2 linked regions of the Pokkaliibacter sp. MBI-7 genome follow. The protein of the gene in region 1 binds, or shares a complex with, the protein of each later gene. Links are inferred from orthologs where the notes say so. Each region holds a gene or a part of one and is shown on either strand. Other genes may lie near its edges. The genes, in order: tsaE and tsaD.

Region 1 (7,675 bases):
TGGGTGCGGGCATCCCAGACCGTCAGATGCTGGTGATTCAGCAGGTCTTGCAGTGTCGTGCGCACGGGCTCCACATAGGTGGCGGTGTAAAGCGTTGCTTCGCGGTGATGGCTGTCCTGCTCCAGATCGAAACCTGCAGTCACCCAGGCCGGTAGCTGGCCGTTGAGAACGGACACCTGCCGATGACCCAGCAGATGCAGGGTCCACAGCAGGCGGCCAGCCCAGGGGCCCATTTGATCGTCATAAGCTACCACCCAGGTATCGGGAGTCATGCCTACTGCAGAAAGCCGCTCGCTGAGCTGGGCTTCACTGGCGACGTAGTTCGGTACAGGGCCTTCTCCTCGCAGCAGCAAGGTAGCAGGGAAGTGAATCGCTCCAGGAATGTGGCCGCGCTGGTAGTTTTCGGCACTGGAAAGATCAAGGATCAGTAATTGCGGAGCGTGCAACTGACGATGCAGTGCCTCCGCCTCAATCAGGACAGGACAGGACATGATCAGGATCTCATCTGTTGGCGGGCGCGATAATAGAGGGTCACCCCCCGATTGGCGGCCTGCACCAGTTGACGAAAGGCGTTGTAATGCATGGGTCTGACGTCACCGTGCAGACCTGCATCGGCATAGACAACAGCAATCGGGCGTTTGCCCAGAAAAATCGACATCATAAAGAATTCTTGGGGATGACATAGCGACTGAAAAGCCTCAGGAAGCAGGCTCTGTACCTTGTCGCGATTTTTGTCATTCACCCACAGGCTGCCCGGCTGGCTGCACAGACGCTGGAAAATGCTGGCGGTGTGCAGGGACTGGCGAAAGTGCTTGAAGGCTTCAACACCGCTATCGCCGGCAGCAAGACGACCTGCAATCTCCTTGCTGTCCTGACTGGTCATCAGGATGGCGCAACGCTGCAAACCGATACCATCATGCATGCCTTCGAGCAGGCCCTGCATGATGGCCCCCAGCGAACTGAGCTGCTTATCGGCATTGTTGAGCTGGAACAGCCTGTCCTGATAGTGGCGCTCGTCAAACAGTTTGCCCGGTAGCATGCGCTGCTGGGCCTGAGGGCGCGCCGTCACGGTTCTGTTGCCCTGCTGGTGCGGCATACGGTAGGCAATAGGCTGGTCATCCGGTGCCATGATCAGACGGCTGGCAGGTGCAATGATGCCCGGCGTGGCGTAGGCTGCTGCTGCGATAACGGCTGTACGGTGGCAGCGGGCGCTGGCTTCTTCTCTGGTCAGGCGCAGCACATCACCAATGATCGGCATCAAACGGTCCATACCCTGACCGTACCAGCCAAAATGGGCGGTATGGGCAACCCAGTTGGCCATCTTGGCCAGCATCCACGGGGCGTGCACCAGATGGTTGAGCATACGCTCCTGATCGGGGTTCAGCTCATCGCCTCTTGCGCGACGATGCAGGCTGCTGAGCAGGCGCTTGTCCGATGCATTTTCCATATCGAGGGCATTGACCAGCACTTCCGGTAACTGCCAGCGTAATGCCAGTCCGTGGGCGATTGCCTGCGCCGGGCAACCCAGTACATTGCTTTCTGCCAGAATGGGATCCAGTTGCTGTTCATGAATCAGGCCGTGGACCTGGCTGATGGCATCAGGTGCGAAGCGCCACAGACTCCAGTGAATAAAGCCGTATAACATGCCTGCCGCGTAAAGCTGGGCAATCTGTGTCGGGCGCAGTTGTTTGGCCCAGTCGCGAGCCTGAAAGGCAGCATGCAGTGAGTTGGCAACGGCATACAGATACTGGCGATGGGCCACGCTCTGGTTGTTCATCTGCAGTACCGGGGCGTTGTCCAGTACTTCACGGATACGCTGCAGGCCAAGACTGCTGAGTGCGTGGTCAAGGGTGCGGATGTCCGTTTCCTGATTGTTGTTGAGCTGATTGGCGTGTCGCAGCAGATGCAGGCTTAACACAGGGTCTGCCTGCAGGGCGGGGGCCAGCTCCATCAATGCGACGTCAGGGCGGCGCAGCTGATGTAACAGAAACTGTCGGCTATGGGCCATGATGGGTAGTGGCTTGTCGGCCAGAAATTCCACCCATTGCTCTGCACCATAGGGAGAGTCACTCATTACTCGGTCTCCAGACGCAGTTGCGCCTCTTCATCCAATGAATTGAGAATTTGTTGATAGCTCAGCATCCGCGGCGGGCTGATCGCCCCTTCTTCCAGTGCTTTGCGCAGCGCACAGCCTGGCTCACGATCATGGCGGCAGTCACGGAAACGACAATGGCCGAGGAAGGGGCGAAACTCTGCAAAGCCTTCCAGCAGCTCATCAGGACTCAGGTGCCAGAGAGCAAATTCGCGAATTCCCGGAGAGTCGATCAGGTCGCCACCACTGGGAAAGTGGAACAGGCGGGCTGTGGTGGTGGTGTGAGTACCTTTGCGGGTGCCTTCGGAAAGGGCACCGACGCGCAGATCCACCCCAGGCAGCAACTTGTTGATCAGGGATGATTTGCCGACGCCTGACTGGCCAACAAAGACGCTGATATGACCTTTGAGGCTGTCAATCAGCAAGTCCAGACCATGGTCCGCTTTGGTGCTGGCACGCATGACCTGATAGCCGATTTGCTCATAGCGTTGCAACAGGGACTCCAGTGCGTCGCGGTTGCTATCGTTGATCAGGTCGGTCTTGTTGAGCAGCAGAATGGGGCGAATGTCACTGAGTTCTGCCGCCACCAGATAACGGTCGATCAGATTGGCGTAGGGCGTGGGCTCAGGGGCAATGGTAATGATGATCAGATCGATATTGGCCGCCACCGCCTTCAGTTCACCATGCGGGGTGGGGCGTTTTAGCACGCTGCTGCGTGGCATATTGGCCACCACCACGCCCTCATCAGGGCCAGGTCGCCAGATGACATCGTCACCAGTCACCAGTGGCTCAAGGTTGGCGCGCAGGTAGCAGCGCATCTGTTGCCCCTGCAATTCCCCATCGACCGCCTCCACGTCCACCTGGCGACCATAATGAGCAATCACCCGACCTCGGATTTCCGGGCCTAGTTCTCCGGCATTGAGCTGAGCGCTGAAACGCTCCTCATGCTGATGAGCGCGCTGTACCCGCTCATCCTGGATTTTCTTGATGCGCCAAGACTGGCGTCTGGTTAGGTTCCGTTTGCTCATCTGATCCTGAGGTGACAAAGCTGCTCGCGAGGGGGGATGCCGCTGCCGCGTGTTGAGAAGTAACCCAGCATTTTGCCTGACATCCTGACAAGGTGCCACGTTTGCCGCTGTGGGGAGGGGCCCTATGTGTTACCACAGGTGCCTCCTGCGCTCAGGCTGGTTAGAATAGGGCGCAATTGTGAGTATGTTTAGAGGTGGGAGAGCAGTATGGCGGCGGACAATCGTTGGGTATGGATGGATCTGGAAATGACCGGTCTGAACCCTGAACAGGACCGTATTCTGGAGTTGGCAGTACTGATCACCGATTATGACCTCAACGTAGTTGCTGAAGGCCCGGTGTGGGTCGTGCATCAGAGCGATGATGTGCTCAATGGGATGGATGAGTGGTGTACCCGCACCCATGGCGAGTCAGGTCTGACCGAGCGGGTGCGCAACAGTACGCTGGATGAGGCTGGCCTGCAGGCTGCTCTGCTTGAGTTTTTGCAGTCCCATGTGATGGCAGGAAGCTCCCCTCTGTGTGGCAACTCCATCTGGCAGGATCGCCGCTTTATTGCCCGATATCTGCCAGAGGTGGATCAGTATCTGCATTACCGCATGATTGATGTCAGTACGCTGAAAGAGCTGGCCAAGCGCTGGCAGCCCGAGATGCTCAAAGGATTCCGCAAACTGGGTTCGCACCAGGCGCTGACCGATATTCAGGAGTCCATCGCTGAATTACGCTTTTACCGTGAGCATTTTCTGATTCCTGCTGCAGAGCAGGCATCCAGCGATCAGAACTAAGGGCCATGACGATCAGTATCACAACCAGTGAAAGCATTGCCGTGATGGAACGGTTGCCGGAAGCAATCTACGCTGCGAAAACCCTTCGCCAGCTTGATCAAGAGGCTGCCCTGGCTCTGGGAATTACCGGATTCGAGCTGATGTGCCGCGCTGCCGAGGCGGCTTTTGTGCAGCTGCGCAGTGAGTGGCCGGATGTGCGCAGGCTGACGGTTGTTGCTGGCAAGGGGAATAACGGTGGTGATGGGCTGGTGCTGGCTGGTCTGGCACTCAAACAGCACTGGCAGGTGCAGCTGCTGCTTCCTCTGGCGCTGACGCAATACCTTGAAATGTTACAGGGCGAGGCCGCAGAGGCCTGGCAATGGCTGCAGCACCAGCAGCTGTCCGGGTTGTTGATGATTCACGACGGGGGCGAATTGCCAGACTGTCATGGTGAGCTGGTCGTTGATGCCTTGCTGGGGACCGGACTTGCGGGAGAGGTGCAGGGGCGATATGCGGCACTGATCGACTGGATCAATGCCACAGGCAAGCCTGTTCTGGCGCTGGATATTCCCTCAGGGCTGGAGTGTGACAGTGGCAACGTGCTCGGGCGCGCTGTGCTTGCCAGTCACACCGTTACCTTTATCGGTATGAAAGCAGGCCTTCTGACCGGACAGGGCGCGGCCTATGCAGGGCAGGTGCATTGTCATGGTCTGGGGACGCCGGAGCACGTATATGCCCACCACGTACCGCTGTTGCAACGTGTGACACCGTCGCAGTGCAAGCAGGTGTTGCCACCCCGACCTCGTGACGGTCACAAGGGCATGCACGGTCATGTGCTGATTCTTGGCGGGAATCTGGGTATGGCGGGGGCCGCGCTGCTGGCCGGTCGCAGTGCCTTGCGCAGTGGCGCTGGTCTGGTGAGTGTTGTTACCCGCCATGAGCATGTGCCTGCTTTTATTGCTTCCCAGCCGGAATTGATGGTGCAGGGCGTGCGTAATGGTTTGGAAGCTCAGGCCTGGATAGCTCGCGCTGATGTGCTGGTAATCGGCCCTGGGCTGGGTCGTGATGCCTGGGCCGAGCAGTTGTTGCAGCAGGCTTTGGCGTCGGCCAAACCGCTGGTCATTGATGCCGATGCTTTGCACCTGCTCAAGCATAAGCACTGGCGCCCCTCTGGCCCCTGGGTGATGACTCCCCATCCCGGTGAGGCGGCTATGCTGTTGGACCGTAACACGACGGTGATACAACGTGAGCGCCTGCAGGCGCTGGCAGACTTGCAGCAAACCTACGGTGCGACAGTCGTGCTCAAGGGGAAAGGCACCCTGATTGCTTCCCCAGGTGCGATAAGCCAGCTGGTCAGCGAAGGTAATCCTGGCATGAGTGTGGCCGGTATGGGTGACATTCTGGCTGGGATGATTGGCAGTCTGTTGGCACAAGGGCTGACGCCATCTGCGGCTGCCGCGGTTGGAGCGAGTATTCATGGGCGAGCTGGTGATCTGGCGGCTCTGGAGCGTGGCGAACGTGGCTTGCTGGCAACCGATCTGCTTCCTTATATCCAGCAGCTGGTTAATCCACTCTGAGAATGTGCTCGTTATCTGTCTGGTATTGGTCGCTCGGTGTCGAAAAGTCCTTCGGAATGCTCGTTTGGGGTTGCTAAGCTTCGCTTCTTCAGCGCTTTTTGTTTTGAGTGACCGGCCAGAGCGGCTGAGGTCGTGAACATGTTCTCGGGCTGAGTCTGTTTTTCTGAAATGTTGGAAGATGTTATGAGTTCAGTGTCTTTTCCTCCTCAGGTGCAACCCCTGATTGTGCGGGTTGCTGATGAGGCGGCCATGTTGATGTGGGCCGCGCAGCTGGCAGCGGAGCTTAAACAGGGCGCTGTGGTTTATCTGCACGGCAATCTCGGCATGGGCAAGACCACCCTGAGCCGCGGCGTGTTGCATGCCCTTGGACATCAGGGCGCCGTGAAGAGCCCTACCTATACGCTGGTAGAACCTTATGAGCTTGCAGAGGTGCAGGCCTATCACTTTGACCTTTACCGTCTGGCTGATCCGGAAGAGCTGGAGTTCATGGGGATAAGGGATTATTTCGATGCTCAGTCGCTGTGCCTGGTTGAGTGGCCGGAGAAAGGCGCGGGTATTCTGCCCCGTCCTGATCTGGAAATCTGCCTGAGCCGATGGCAGGATGGTCGGGAACTGGAAGTATCCGCCACCTCTGAACGGGGTGTGCAGATGTTAAATGCGTTGAGTGCGCTACATCCCTAGAGTGACAACCCTGAGATGAAAAAACCTTGGCTGCATGGGTGGCTTCTGGGACTGTTTGGCTGGCTGCTGATTGGCAGTGCCTGTGCCCAGACCGCGGATATCCTTAATGTGCGTATCTGGCAGGCGCCCGATAACACACGTCTGGTATTCGATCTCAGTGCTCCTGTTCAGTACAAGGCGTTTCAGGTGGAAAATCCCAACCGACTGGTGCTGGATATCAGTAACAGCGTTATTCATGCCGATCTTGCTGCGCTGGACATCAAGGGTTCGCTGATCGAAGGACTACGTTCAGGGATTCAGGATGGCACTACTACCCGCATCGTGATCGACCTCAAGCAGAAATTACCGTTCAGGGACTTCAGTCTGGCGCCCAATAAGCAGTACGGTAATCGCCTGGTGGTCGACCTGCTGACCCCCGATTCTGCTGCTCCCGTTATTGCTTCTGCCGTTGTCAGCGCTCCTTCGGTACCGGCCGCCGTTCAGACGACATCTGTGAGTACTAATCCGTCCTCCCCTAACAGTGCTGTTCCGGTAGTAACTGCAACTCCCGTTGTCGGGTCATCCAGCGTAAACAATCAGCCAAAACCCGTGGCGCCCGTGAGTTCGCCTTCCCCAGGCACTAATGGCGGTGCAGTTCCGGTGGTAAGCACTGCCCCGGTGCAGGTCGTCAGCACCAGCGTTATACCGCCCAGTGCACCCGCTGCCCCTGTCATACAGGCGCAGCCGCTGAAGTCTGAGAACTATCGTGACATTATCATCGCAGTCGATGCAGGGCACGGCGGCGAAGATCCGGGAGCTATCGGTGCCGGAGGGTTAAGAGAGAAGGATGTGGTGCTGTCGATTGCACGCCAGCTCGCACAGATGCTCGACAAGGAGCCGGGCTTCAAGGCTTATCTGACTCGCCGTGGTGACTACTATGTGGATTTGCGTAAACGTACTCGCCTGGCACGCGAAGCCAATGCGGACATGTTTGTGTCCATTCATGCGGATGCCTTCAAGAATGACAGTGCACGTGGCGCATCAGTGTGGACGCTATCTGAGCGGGGGGCGACCAGTGAAATGGGGCGCTGGCTGGCGCAGACGGAAAATAATGCTGACCTGATTGGTGGCGTCGGTGGTGTCAGTCTGGATGATAAGGACGAAGTGCTGGCGGGTGTACTGCTGGATTTGTCCATGACAGGCACACTCAAGCTGAGTGATCAGGTGGGTAAGGATGTGCTGGGGCAGGTTGGGCGTATTGCTCGGTTGCACAAGAATCATGTCGAGCGGGCAGGCTTTGTGGTGCTGAAGTCGCCTGATATCCCCTCCATTCTGGTTGAAACGGGCTTTATCTCCAACTCCCATGAGGCGTCGCAACTGCGTACCAAGAGCTATCAGCAGCAGCTGGCGACCTCTATTTTCAACGGTATCAAGCATCACTTCTACAGCCAGCCGCAACCTAATACCTGGATAGCGGCCAAAGTGCGCCAGCCTGACCTGCCTGTGATCTCGGCAACGGCACTGAAGCCTGCTGACCGGGTGCTCTACAAGGTTGGTCC
Region 2 (7,789 bases), 2.4 Mb from region 1 along the record:
CTGGTGTGCGGACTCAACCCTCATGCAGGAGAGGGCGGACATCTGGGGCGAGAAGAGATCGACGTGATCGAACCATGTCTTGAGCGGCTGCGCCAGCAGGGTCTACAACTGATCGGACCGCTGCCTGCGGACACGCTGTTCACAGAAAAGCACCTGCAACAGGCTGACGCTGTGCTGGCGATGTATCACGATCAGGGCTTACCCGTGCTTAAATACAAAGGCTTTGGCCAGGCCGTCAATATCACTCTGGGCCTGCCCATTATTCGAACCTCCGTAGATCACGGCACGGCGCTGGATCTGGCAGGAACAGGACGCGCCGATGCCGGTAGTCTGGCGACGGCACTGCAATACGCTGCCCACATGGCAGCTATCAAAGAGCATTTATGACATCGAAACACTCTGGGACGCACAAGAGCCCCGGCTTTCAGGCCCGCAAGCGCTTCGGCCAAAACTTTCTGCATGACGCCGGCATCATCGGCCGTATCATTCGTGCTATCAACCCTCAGCCCGGCCAGCGTATTGTCGAAATCGGCCCGGGCATGGGCGCACTGACTCAGGACCTGATTGCGGCTGCCGGGCAGCTGGATGTGGTCGAGCTTGACCGCGATCTGATCCCGATTCTGCGAACCAACCTGTTTCGCCATCTGGACACGCTGAGAGTACACGAGGCAGATGCGCTGAAATTCGATTTTTCCAGTCTGCTGCACGAACCTGCTGAACAACTGCGGGTTGTTGGCAACCTTCCCTACAACATATCGACTCCGCTGATTTTCCATCTGCTGTCGTATCAGAGTCGCATCAAGGACATGCACTTCATGCTGCAAAAGGAAGTGGTGGAGCGGATGGCAGCAGGGCCAGGCGACAACAATTACGGTCGTCTGAGTATCATGACCCAGTATTACTGCCAGGTTATGCCCTTGTTCCTGGTTGGGCCCGGTGCTTTCAACCCGCCCCCCAAGGTCGACTCAGCTATTGTACGTCTGGCGCCTTACACAGAACTGCCACACCCAGCACAATCTCTACCGGCTCTGGATCTGGTGGTGCGCACGGCCTTCAGCCAGCGACGCAAGACCCTGCGCAATACGCTCAAACCCCTGCTGGAGGCATCGCATATTGAATCTCTGGGAATTAACCCGGGAGATCGCCCCGAACATTTGAGCCTGCAGGATTACGTGCGCCTCAGTGACCTGTATTTTCAGCTCCACCCTACGCCAGTCACTCATACCACTGACGGATCAGGAGCAGCAGAATGAGTACAGAGATGCCCCCCATCATGGTAGATATGGAAACGCAGTACCTGAGCGACCAGTCGGTGCCCGAAGAAAACCGCTTCGTCTTCAGCTATACCATCACCATCCACAATACGGGTCTACAAGCTGCACAACTGCTGAACCGCCACTGGATTATCACTGATGGCAACCAGCAGATTCAGGAAGTCAAAGGCAAGGGGGTGGTCGGGGAACAACCTCTGATCGCCCCCGGCAGCAGCTATCAGTACAGCAGCGGCTGCGTGCTGGCGACAGCTGTTGGCAGCATGCGTGGTTATTACGAAATGAAAGGCGAAGATGGCCAGCTGTTCCAGGCCCCTATCCCAGCCTTTACTCTGGCCAAGCCCATGGCGTTGCATTAAACCCACAGCAACTTTAAGCCCATAGCACCTTTGGCAAGGCAACATTCTTGCATTGAGCAGAGCGTAGCCTTGCATTAACCTGCCACGGGAAGATCGCAAGCAACATAGCTGCGACCTCACAAGATGCTAAGACAACCTCAATGGTGATTGATTAACTCTTTATCTCTGCAGGAGTTGCATGGCCACCTACGTTATTGGTGACATCCAGGGTTGCTATCAGGAACTGATGGCGCTGCTTGACCTTATTCAGTTTTCCGCTTCGGACCGGCTGTGGCTGACCGGGGATCTGGTCAATCGCGGTCCAGGTTCGCTGGCAACATTGAGGGCGATCAAGCAACTCGACAGTCAGGTGATTACGGTACTTGGCAATCATGACCTGCATCTGCTGGCGGTCGCCTATGGCCATGGCACCTGCAAGCGCGGTGATACGATTGATGACATTCTTGCTGCACCGGACTGCGATGAACTCCTAGACTGGCTGCGTTTTCGGCCACTGCTGCACCTGGAAGAGCGCAAGGTACTGGTTCATGCTGGCCTGCCACCGATCTGGTCCGCTGATGATGCTCTGGGCTTTGCACGCGAAGTGGAAGCCGTACTGCGCAGCGACGACTACCTGCGCTACTTCGCCAACATGTACGGCAATCAGCCCGATTGCTGGCGTGAGCATCTGAGCGGCCCCGCCCGCTGGCGCATCATTACCAACTATCTGACCCGTATGCGCTTTGTCGGCCCGCGTGGCGAACTGGAACTCAAGAGCAAAAGCGAGCTGAATGCAGCGCCAGCAGGCTATCGTGCCTGGTTCTACTACCCCAATCCGGAATGGGCAGGATACCGCATATACTTTGGCCACTGGGCTGCACTGGTAGGTCATACCGGCATGCATGATGTATTCGCCCTCGACACGGGGTGCGTCTGGGGTAATTCCCTTACCGCCCTGCGCCTCGAAGACCAACGCCTGTTCAGTGTACCGAGTCGCCAACCCAGAACTATCGAAAACTAACCAACCTTAGCTTCATCCGCTTTCCGTGACACCGTCAGTGGCACAAAGGTCGTAGCAGATTTTGCAGGAGCCCCCACATGAACTTCACTCGTATTTCCCCAAGCCAGGCTAAGGACATGATTGGCAACGGAGCACAGGTTGCGGATATTCGTGATCCGGTATCCTACAGCAATGGCCATATTCCCGGTGCTTCGGCATTGAGCAATGAAAACCTGCAACACTTTCTGGAAAGCGCCGACCCGGATCATCCCCTGATCGTCGTGTGCTATCACGGACACAGCAGCCAGGGCGCCGCCAGTTTTCTGGCCAATCACGGTTTTGAACAGGTTTACAGCATGGATGGCGGCTTTGAAGAATGGCGCACACTGTTTCCTGCCGACATTGCCACAGGTAACAGCTGATGCAGATCTATCTGGTCGGTGGGGCCGTACGGGACACGCTGCTTGGTCGCCCCGTACTGGAGCGGGACTGGGTCGTGGTCGGTGCAACCGCGGAGCAGATGCTGTCATTGGGCTATACCCAGGTAGGTAAGGATTTCCCCGTGTTTCTGCACCCTCACAGCCATGAGGAGTACGCCCTTGCTCGCACCGAACGCAAGTCAGGACGCGGCTATACCGGCTTTGTCTGCCACGCCAGCCCTGATGTCAGTCTGGAAGAAGATCTCGCCCGTCGTGATCTGACCATCAATGCCATGGCCATGGATGACCAGGGTCATATTGTCGATCCTTATGGTGGTCAGTCTGATCTGCAGCTTCGTCAGCTCCGTCATGTCTCCCCTGCGTTCAGCGAAGATCCGCTGCGTATCTTACGAGTTGCCCGCTTTGCTGCCCGCTATGCCGAACTGGGCTTTCAGGTAGCGCCTGCAACCAATGAGTTGATGCGCAGTATCAGTGCCTCCGGCGAGCTGGAAAGCCTGGTGCCAGAGCGCATCTGGAAAGAAATGAGCCGAGCCTTGATGGAGCCGAAACCAGAATGCTTTTTCCAGGTTCTGGCAACAGCCAATGCTCTCAGCAGTATTCTGCCGGGACTCAGCGACTGGCCCGACACGGGCGATGATCTATTGCAGCACGCAGTTACTGCGCAACTGCCGCTGGCTTGTCGCTATGCCTTGCTGAGCCTGTTGAGCGAACAGCCTGAACGCTGGGCTGAACATCTGAAAGTCCCTAATGAGGAGCGACAGCTGGCACAGTTGCTGCTGCGTCAAGGCTCTGCCTGCTTACAGGCGAACAGTGCAGAAGACTGGCTGACGGTTCTGGAGGGATGTGATGCGCTGCGACGGCCGGAGCGTTTTGCTCAGTTTCTGGCATGCCTGCCAACACTCGCCGTATTCCGCGGGCAGCCTGTGCAGGCCGCTGACGCTATTCAGAATTGGCAAATGCGCCTGGCGCATATCAAAACAGTAGATGTTGCCCCACTGCTTGCACTGGGACTAAAAGGCAAAGATCTGGCTCTGCGCATTCGCAGTGAGCGACTGGCTATCTTGCAAAGCCACTAGTGACATGGGTAGGTCAGTCGTTACTTGTAAGCGGCTGCCAAAGCTCCCCAGGTAACTCAGCAGGCAAAATCATGGCAGCGGCTTCAGGCCAGATAACGCTGCCTTGCTGGGAAATGACCCGCCCTTGCCACTGATAGTCTACGGTCCAGATACGCTGTGCGGTATCACTGAACTGCCGCCAACAGGTCTGATAGTCATCAGCACCACCCGGATGTAACATCGCCCCCGCCACCTCGGCCATGGGCAGGAGCATATGAGCGTAGCTCAACAAATCCTTGCGCGGCAGGCTGAGCGTCGCAAAGCGACCATGCCAGTCAGCATAGGTGAGGATATCGATGTCCAGGGTACGCGAACTGAACTTCACAGCATCACTGGGTCGACCATGGCGCAACTCAATCTCGCGCAGTCTGGCTGCCAGAGCATCCAGCGGCAGCTCAGTGGTGAAGCCGACCACCATGTTGAAAAACGCAGGGCCGTTGAAGCCTACAGCCGGGCTTTCATAGACTGAGGACAGCAGCAAATCACCAAAATGCTGCCGCAACTCATCCAGACCTTGAGCAAGGTGAAATTCACGCTGCTGGTTGGAGCCCAAACTGACAAATACGCTGATCAACGCCACTCACCCCGCTCAATTTCCACTCCAACTTCAGCGGCGCTGATCACTGCTCCAGGCTTCGCTACCCGAACGCGTATCCACGGCAAGCGAAACTCACGCATGAGCAAATGGGCCACTTCTTCTGCCAGCGTTTCCACTAACTGAAACTCACTACCGCCAACAAACTCGTGCAGGCGATCAGCCACCTCCTTGTAGCTTGGCGTGCAGTTGATATCGTCACCGCTGGCTGCAGGGCGAATGTCCGTTCCCAGATCCAGATCCAGTAACAGCCACTGTCTGATCTCCCGCTCCCAGTCGAACACACCGATCAGGGTTTCGATCGCCAGGCCACGAATAAATACTTTGTCCATGCCCATCCTCAGATGACGTTTGTGCGACTGGCACGTATGCTAGGCCCTGAACTGGCTCCCACACGAGCCTTGCTGTAGCCAGATGGCCACAATTCGCCGCCACGAGTTCAGCGTCGTGGCAACCGCAAGGGGCAGATAGAGCACCCTGAAGATAACAACTGGCCGAGGAAACCACCTTGCCCGAACTCCAGGTCTTAGCCGCCTTGCTTATTCTGGCCTATCTGCTTGGCTCGATGAACTCAGCGATTTTGATCTGTCGTTGCTTTAACCTGCCAGACCCACGCCAACATGGTTCCGGCAATCCCGGCACAACCAATGTTTTACGCCTGGGTGGCAAGCTACCTGCCCTGCTGACCCTTTGTGGCGATGTCAGCAAGGGCGCCATCCCCACGATAACCGCCGGCTACTTGCATTTTTCACCATGGGGCCTGAGTTTAGTGGCCCTGGCTGCCGTAGTGGGTCATTTGTTCCCAGTTTTTTTTGGCCTTACCGGTGGGAAAGGCGTAGCGACAGCCTTCGGCAGCATATTGGCAATCAGCCTGCCTCTGGCTGTCAGTTTGTTACTTTGCTGGCTGGCAGGGGCACGACTACTGCAACGCTCCTCTGGTGGAGCACTTTGTGCGGCCTTAGCAGCGCCGGCGCTAGGCTACTGGCTGGCACCAGCCTATCTGCCGTTGATGCTGGCTTTATGCACCATTTTGATGCTCCGTCATGGCGACAACTGGCGCAGCTGGCATCTGCCACCCAAATAGCAGCTCAGCCAGCAGAGGGCGGCGTCAACTCACTCAGTGGCCAGCGTGGACGAACCTGCACCTGCAAATCCTGTCGCTCTCCTGCCAGCAGTCGCTGGCAGCCCGCGTAGGCGATCATAGCGCCATTATCGGTGCAAAACCTTGGCCGGGCATAAAACACTTCGCCCTGCATGGGGCGTAAAGCAGCTTCCAGTCGTTCACGCAGCGCCTTGTTAGCACTGACACCACCAGCAATGACCAGACGTTTCAAACGTGCTTCCTGTAAAGCGCGCTTACATTTGATGACCAATGTATCCACCACAGCATCCTGAAATGCCCAGCAGATATCAGCCTGGGTTTGCTGCTCCAGCATTCCCTGCTGCTGATGATCAGTGACCGTATTTAGCACCGACGTTTTCAGTCCGCTAAAGCTAAAATCAAGACCTGGCCGGTTGGTCATGGGCCGGGGAAAAGTGAAGCGACCAGCCACACCCTGCTCTGCCAATGCAGCGACACGAGGTCCGCCAGGATAGCCTAGCCCCAACATCTTGGCAGTCTTATCGAATGCCTCACCGGCAGCATCATCCAGAGACTCACCCATCAAACGGTAACGGCCAATACCATCGACCCTCACCAGTTGGGTATGTCCACCAGACACCAGCAACGCCAGAAAAGGAAAAGTGGGAGGATTATCTTCCAGCATCGGCGCCAGCAGGTGTCCCTCCATGTGATGCACACCGATAGCAGGGACACCCCAGGCCATTGCCAGACTGCGGGCAGTGGATGCACCGACAAGCAGGGCACCGATTAAGCCTGGGCCGGCGGTATAGGCCACACCATCAATCTGACCGCGAGGCAAACGTGCCTGAGCAAATACCTCACTGACCAGCGGTAATAACTTGCGTACGTGATCTCGCGAAGCCAGTTCCGGAACCACACCGCCAAACTCGGCATGCATTTCCACCTGAGAAAATAACGCATCGCCCAACAAGCCATGCTTTGAATCAAAAATCGCCACCCCTGTTTCATCACAGGAGGTTTCGATACCTAGTACACGCATGAGTTGGCCCAAAAAACCGTGAATAGATAAAAGGAGGCGTGTAAACCACATCAATGACGGCTTGAGCGCGCCTCGCATATGGCAACGGAGCAAGTCCAGGAAGGGGTTCACGCCGAATAACAGGGCGCTATCATACCAGCACCGTATGGGGAGCCAAAGGCGCTTGTCACGAGATTAACACGTTCACTTGCAGCAATTAGCGTAGTAGGCAAGCAAGTTTAACAACAAGAGCAACAGGCAAGAGTTTACAGTTAGCGCTGAGGCATCTAGAATAACCGCGCCCGTTTCTGGGCGTTATTTTTTTAAACCAACCATACGAAGGAAGTTAAATGCCTAGCGTAAAAGTTAAAGATAACGAGCCGTTTGACGTAGCCCTGCGTCGTTTCAAGCGTTCCTGCGAAAAAGCAGGTGTTCTGGCTGAAGTTCGTCGCCGCGAATGCTACGAAAAGCCCACTACTATCCGTAAGCGTGAAGCTGCCGCTGCTGTTAAGCGTCACCTGAAAAAGCTGTCTCGTGAACAGCGTCGCATGCAGCGTCTGTACTAAGTTACAGCTGCAAGCAAGCCTGTCCCGCTGCTGGTGACAGATGCCTAGCGAAGCAAGGCGAAAGCCAAGCATACCGCAGCGACTGAATGTCGTTGGCAACATAGATACTTCAGTCGTTCCGGCCAACTGCCGAACGGCCTGATGACAGAATTCACCCCAATGTGTGGATATGAGCATGTCAGATACCGGATTGAAACACAGCATCACTGAAGCAATGAAAGCAGCGATGCGTGCACGTGACCAGAAACGCCTGGGCACCATCCGTCTGATGCTGGCTGACATTAAACGCATTGAAGTTGACGAACGAATCGAACTTGATGACGCCCGCATTCTTGCCGTGCTGGACAAAATGCAGAAGCAGC

What was found.
Region 2: the proteins of tsaE (region 1) and tsaD are in contact, whole or in part, in a crystal structure (PDB 6N9A), measured with the Thermotoga maritima proteins. The link is inferred for Pokkaliibacter sp. MBI-7 from one-to-one orthologs. Residues at the interface, in WP_004082108.1 of Thermotoga maritima: Leu37, Gly38, Lys46, Lys57, Val59, Lys60, Ser61, Thr63, Phe64, Thr65, Leu66, Met67, Val69, Pro71, Tyr82, Arg83, Leu84, Asp86, Asp88, Phe89, Asp93, Ile128, Asp130, Glu131, Arg134; in WP_004082750.1 of Thermotoga maritima: Cys10, Asp11, Arg49, His50, Leu82, Gly84, Gly135, Gly136, Glu154, Thr155, Leu156, Asp157, Asp158, Ser159, Glu162, Asp165, Lys166, Arg169, Leu170, Tyr175, Lys213, Thr214, Leu217, Tyr218, Gln221, Arg222, Asn324.

What each region holds. Positions count from the first base shown.
Region 1 is NZ_JARVTG010000001.1:1,446,231-1,453,905, reverse strand. The notes cover bases 4,626-7,388. They hold tsaE (tRNA (adenosine(37)-N6)-threonylcarbamoyltransferase complex ATPase subunit type 1 TsaE), read left to right. Parts: upstream 4,626-5,639; coding sequence 5,640-6,137; downstream 6,138-7,388. Other genes in these bases: QCD60_RS06590 (N-acetylmuramoyl-L-alanine amidase), read left to right, coding at 6,153-7,388; QCD60_RS06600 (NAD(P)H-hydrate dehydratase), read left to right, coding at 4,626-5,456. In the rest of the region: QCD60_RS06620 (sulfurtransferase), read right to left, coding at 1-491; QCD60_RS06615 (HDOD domain-containing protein), read right to left, coding at 494-2,074; small ribosomal subunit biogenesis GTPase RsgA, read right to left, coding at 2,074-3,120; orn (oligoribonuclease), read left to right, coding at 3,328-3,900; more of QCD60_RS06600, read left to right, coding at 3,906-4,625; more of QCD60_RS06590, read left to right, coding at 7,389-7,675. UniProt on the Escherichia coli protein: Required for the formation of a threonylcarbamoyl group on adenosine at position 37 (t(6)A37) in tRNAs that read codons beginning with adenine.
Region 2 is NZ_JARVTG010000001.1:3,864,166-3,871,954, reverse strand. What follows is about bases 4,866-7,742. They hold tsaD (tRNA (adenosine(37)-N6)-threonylcarbamoyltransferase complex transferase subunit TsaD), read right to left. Parts: upstream 6,883-7,742; coding sequence 5,848-6,882; downstream 4,866-5,847. Other genes in these bases: QCD60_RS17045 (GatB/YqeY domain-containing protein), read left to right, coding at 7,603-7,742; rpsU (30S ribosomal protein S21), read left to right, coding at 7,212-7,427; plsY (glycerol-3-phosphate 1-O-acyltransferase PlsY), read left to right, coding at 5,268-5,843; folB (dihydroneopterin aldolase), read right to left, coding at 4,866-5,091. Also shown: 4-hydroxythreonine-4-phosphate dehydrogenase PdxA, read left to right, coding at 1-387; 16S rRNA (adenine(1518)-N(6)/adenine(1519)-N(6))-dimethyltransferase RsmA, read left to right, coding at 384-1,253; Co2+/Mg2+ efflux protein ApaG, read left to right, coding at 1,250-1,630; QCD60_RS17085 (symmetrical bis(5'-nucleosyl)-tetraphosphatase), read left to right, coding at 1,809-2,630; thiosulfate sulfurtransferase GlpE, read left to right, coding at 2,708-3,031; QCD60_RS17075 (hypothetical protein), read left to right, coding at 3,031-4,125; folK (2-amino-4-hydroxy-6-hydroxymethyldihydropteridine diphosphokinase), read right to left, coding at 4,139-4,744; more of folB, read right to left, coding at 4,735-4,865; more of QCD60_RS17045, read left to right, coding at 7,743-7,789.